2 regions of the Lacibacter sp. genome follow, and region 1 is predicted to be linked to the other one. Evidence: riboswitches for the same ligand, from Rfam matches in the RefSeq annotation. Region 1 holds a riboswitch; the other holds the start of a gene.
What was found. A riboswitch is a leader RNA that binds a small molecule or an ion and turns the genes downstream of it on or off. The one in region 1 is predicted to bind cobalamin.
Positions count from the first base shown of each region.

Region 2: it holds a riboswitch for cobalamin, as region 1 does, so the genes downstream of both, ACO1QW_RS06820 (TonB-dependent receptor plug domain-containing protein) here and ACO1QW_RS14735 (ribonucleoside-diphosphate reductase small subunit) in region 1, are expected to answer to the same signal.

Region 1 is NZ_JBMQSG010000015.1:213,759-215,964, reverse strand. It holds gene ACO1QW_RS14740 (NRAMP family divalent metal transporter) at 1-423, shown strand, start outside; cobalamin riboswitch at 543-818, shown strand; gene ACO1QW_RS14735 (ribonucleoside-diphosphate reductase small subunit) at 934-1,905, shown strand; gene ACO1QW_RS14730 (four helix bundle protein) at 1,975-2,206, shown strand, end outside.
Region 2 is NZ_JBMQSG010000007.1:483,585-485,790, forward strand. It holds gene ACO1QW_RS06820 (TonB-dependent receptor plug domain-containing protein) at 1-1,054, opposite strand, end outside; cobalamin riboswitch at 1,155-1,433, opposite strand; gene ACO1QW_RS06825 (DUF6089 family protein) at 1,812-2,206, shown strand, end outside.

The DNA.
Region 1 (2,206 bases):
GCCGGAAATTTAGCCTACCTGCTTTTTTCCATTGGTGTTATCGGTACGGGTCTTATCGCTATACCTGTATTAAGTGGTTCTATTTCCTACATCATCACCGAAACATTTGGCTGGACGGAAGGGCTCGATAAAAAATTTCATGAAGCAAAAGCCTTTTATGTCATCATCGCTATTTCACTTATACTTGGTTTATCGCTTAATTATATTGGCATATCACCGATAAAAGCACTTATTTACACCGCCATCCTTTACGGCATTACCGCTCCTGTGCTCATTGCCATTATCCTGCATATTTCCAACAATAAAAAAATTATGGGCGACAATGTAAACACCCGTTCAGAAAATATCCTGGGCTTCGCTGCATTTGCAATTATGACCGCCTGTGCAGGTGCGTTATTGTACCTGCAGTTTTTTACGGCTTAAGTTCCACAATACAAAATTAATTTCTTGTTTTAGCATACCTGTAAGAAAGCTATTCACAATTTTCTTTTTTTTCAACACCACGTGAATAACAAGTTCTGTTCATTCAGGTGAATGGGGTTTATTTTACAGTCCGTTTCGGTTGACAATATGCTTTTCAGCACATTGCATTAAAAGGGAATCAGGTGTAAATCCTGAGCTATCCCCGTAGCTGTGAGTTCTTTTTGTGAATGGTCAATAGTCAATGGTGCATGTTTCCTTTTTGGTAACATTATTCACCGTTCATAATTCACCACTCACCTGCCAGCTTCCACAAAACCACTGTTCCGCCTGAAGCGGAATGGGAAGGTGCTCAGCAGAGAACAAGTCAGAAGACCTGCCGGAGGAAATAAATTTTAAGTCACAAAGCTTTCGGGTAGAAAAGCATTTGTACTGATCGTATTCGCCACTTCAAATGTGGCCTGTCCTGTCAGCACTATACTTGTCTCCCGAAGTCAAAACGTAAATAAGCACATGAACCACGAAGAAGAAATCCTGTTAAAGGAAAACAAAGACCGTTTTGTTATTCTGCCAATCAACTATCCTGAAATATGGAAACATTATAAGCAGCACGAAGCAAGTTTCTGGACTGCGGAAGAAATTGATTTAAGCGGCGACCTGAAAGATTGGGAAAACCTCAACGACGGTGAACGTCATTTCATTTCGCATGTACTCGCTTTTTTTGCAGCAAGCGATGGTATCGTAAATGAAAATCTTGCGGTGAACTTTATGAGCGAAGTGCAGTTGCCCGAAGCAAGATGTTTTTATGGTTTCCAGATCATGATGGAAAACATCCACAGCGAAACGTATGCGCTGTTGATCGATACCTATATTAAAGACCCTCAGGAAAAATATAAACTCTTTCACGCTATTGATACTGTACCAGCTGTTAAGAAAAAAGCAGAATGGGCTTTGCGTTGGATCGAGAACGGAAGTTTTGCTGAACGCCTTGTTGCATTTGCAGCAGTGGAAGGAATTTTCTTCAGCGGAAGTTTCTGTTCTATTTTCTGGATGAAGAAACGTGGGTTGATGCCCGGTTTAACCTTCAGCAATGAACTCATCAGCCGTGATGAAGGTTTGCATTGCGAATTTGCGTGCTTACTCTACAGCATGTTGAAAAATAAACTCAGCGAAGAACAAGTACGCACCATCATTACCGATGCAGTAACTATCGAAAAAGAATTTATCACCGAAGCATTGCCTGTTGCATTGATTGGTATGAACGCAAAACTGATGCAGCAATACATCGAGTTTGTTGCCGACCGTTGGTTAACAGAACTAGGTTGTGCGAAAGTGTACAACGCTACCAATCCATTCGACTTTATGGAAATGATCTCCCTGCAAGGAAAAACAAACTTCTTTGAAAAGCGTGTAGGCGATTACCAGAAAGCAGGTGTGATGGGCGGTGGCGAAACGCAGGTGTTTTCAACAGAAGAAGATTTTTAGGATTTCGGATTTGTGATGTAGGATTTATGATATGTCGCAAATCCGAGCTAACAATTAAAGAATAGCACTATGACAAAGGAAGAGTTGAAAATCAGGACCAAACAATTTCATGTTGAAATAATAAGGATCTGCGACCAACTTCCTAAAACGACAGCGGGATTTGAATTGGCAAAACAGCTCATCCGATCAGGAGGTTCTGTAGGTGCAAATTACCGGGCCGCATGCAGAGCAAAGTCAACGGCTGATTTTATTTATAAACTGGAAATAGTAATAGAAGAAGCAGACGAGAGTATGTATTGGT
Region 2 (2,206 bases), on a different contig from region 1:
CGTATGGACTGTTGATGCGAACATTGGAATCAAGATTCTTTTGGTAACGGTTATCAACACCTGCCAGCAATTTTACTTTTGGAGCTACCTGGTAATATGCAAACAGGTCAACAATTTTATTAGTGCCTTTGTAAGCTGTAGGTCCCCACATTTCGCTGTTAAATGTGCGATCCATTTCATCGTAACTGAAATAAGCACGACCACCGGCTTTTTCTGTTTTTACTTCAACAGCCGAACCTGCAGTAAACAAAGAAGACGTATAATTATTAGCAGCATCGGTAAATGATCCATCATCATAACCGCCTTTGAAATAACTATAGCGTGTAAATGGCTGTACACGGATATGTTTTGTTACCGGTGCATCAACGCTTAAATTAATGGCGTTATTAAGAAAACCATCTTTATCAAAATTGCCGGTACCGGTTTTATCAACAGCTTCAGAAATACCTTTTGATTCGTTATGTGAGTAGGAAAAATTATAGTTTACTTTTTCAGCCGTACCACGCAAGCCTGCCGTGAACTTATACGTATCAAACGAACCGGCTGCTGCATTTCCATAAAACTGTGCTGGCTTTGACGCTCCACGTTTTGAAATAATATTAATAACACCAGCCACTGCATCGGAACCATAGTTGGTCGATTGTGCACCCTTTACAATTTCAATACGTTCAACCTGGTCGAGTGGTAATAAGCGCAAATCAAATGCACCCGAAAATGATGGATCGTTCACTGGTATGCCATCAATCAAAATAACAGTGTAACCATTACCAGCACCACGCATAAAGATACTTTTGTCTTTACCGGGATTACTGGTAGCGCCATTTACAACAATGCCTGCCTGCTCGGTTAAGAGTTGTGCAAGATCTTTACCTGCACTTTGTTCAATGGTTTTTCGATTGATAACGGTTGTTACTTTCCCCGTTTCAAGAAGTTTCTGATTTACTTTGTTAGCAGTAATCACGACTTCATTTAAGGATTTAACTGTACTGTCCTGGGCACTTAGCTGACTGCTGATGAATAATCCGGCAGCCACAACAAGAAATTGTTTTTTCATTTCTTATAAAAATGTTTTGTGTGACTGCTTTCAGAAAAAGAATTAGAAAATATAATAGCGATGTGCTGTTACACCTCCTGCCTTTCACCCGAAAGCAAATGATTAAAAAAATATACCGGCAGGTCTTCTGGCTCGTTCGCTGCTGAGCACCTTCCCGTTGATGTGGCAAACACCTTTCAACAACAGTGGTTTGTAGAAGTCAGCAGGTGAGTGGTGATTAGAGAAGGGTGAGTAGAGGTTCCTTTCGGAGATCACTCACCATTGACAATTGACCATTCACAATTAGAACTTACAGCTACGGGGATAGCGCCGGATTTACACCGGACTTCCCTTTTAATCCCGGCTATGAACACCGGGAACCGTTACGGGGCAAAAGTAGGGGAGCAGTACCTGTTCGTCAAAATAAGTTTTTACACATGTTGATAGAAAAGATCCGGTCATTTATCTGCTCAAATTGTTTTTATATCATGAAGAGAAGCGAGTTGAAATCGGGTGATCAATGGTTTTTCAACCTTCTTTTACACATTATTTATTGTACGGCTTAATTGTTGTTATGTTTTTAACCTCACAATGCGTTTTGTATATGATTAAATTCTAAAACTCTGCATCGGTTATACTTTTCATTCCGAGGTGCTTTAACAAAGCATGTAAAATGAAAATTCTTTTTTGGCGTTACAGCTGCAGACTGTATAACCACCTCATTCGCATACACACCAAACTATTCTGCTTTCATTTTTCAAGATTAAACATTCATTGAATGAAAGCAACATTCCAATTATTGTCTTTCGTGTTAATGGTATTGGCAGTAACCGAAACCAACGCACAGTTACAAGCATCGAAGTATGAAGTGGGTGCTAACATTGGCGCCTACATTTACCAGGGCGACCTGGCGCCCAGCCGTTTTGGATCATTTAAAACGGTGCAGCCCGGTTTAGGTTTATACGGCACAAGATACCTTTCAGCATCGTGGGGTGTAAGGGCCAATCTTAATTTTTCAAGGTTAAAAGGCGATGATGCAAAATATTCAACGCCTGCATTTCGTCAGCAACGCAATTTTAATTTCAATACAAACCTGTTTGAAGTTTCGGCACTTGCTGTGTGGAAACCTCTTGCTGATAACTTTTCTAAAAAAGGCAAGGCAAGTCTTTCACC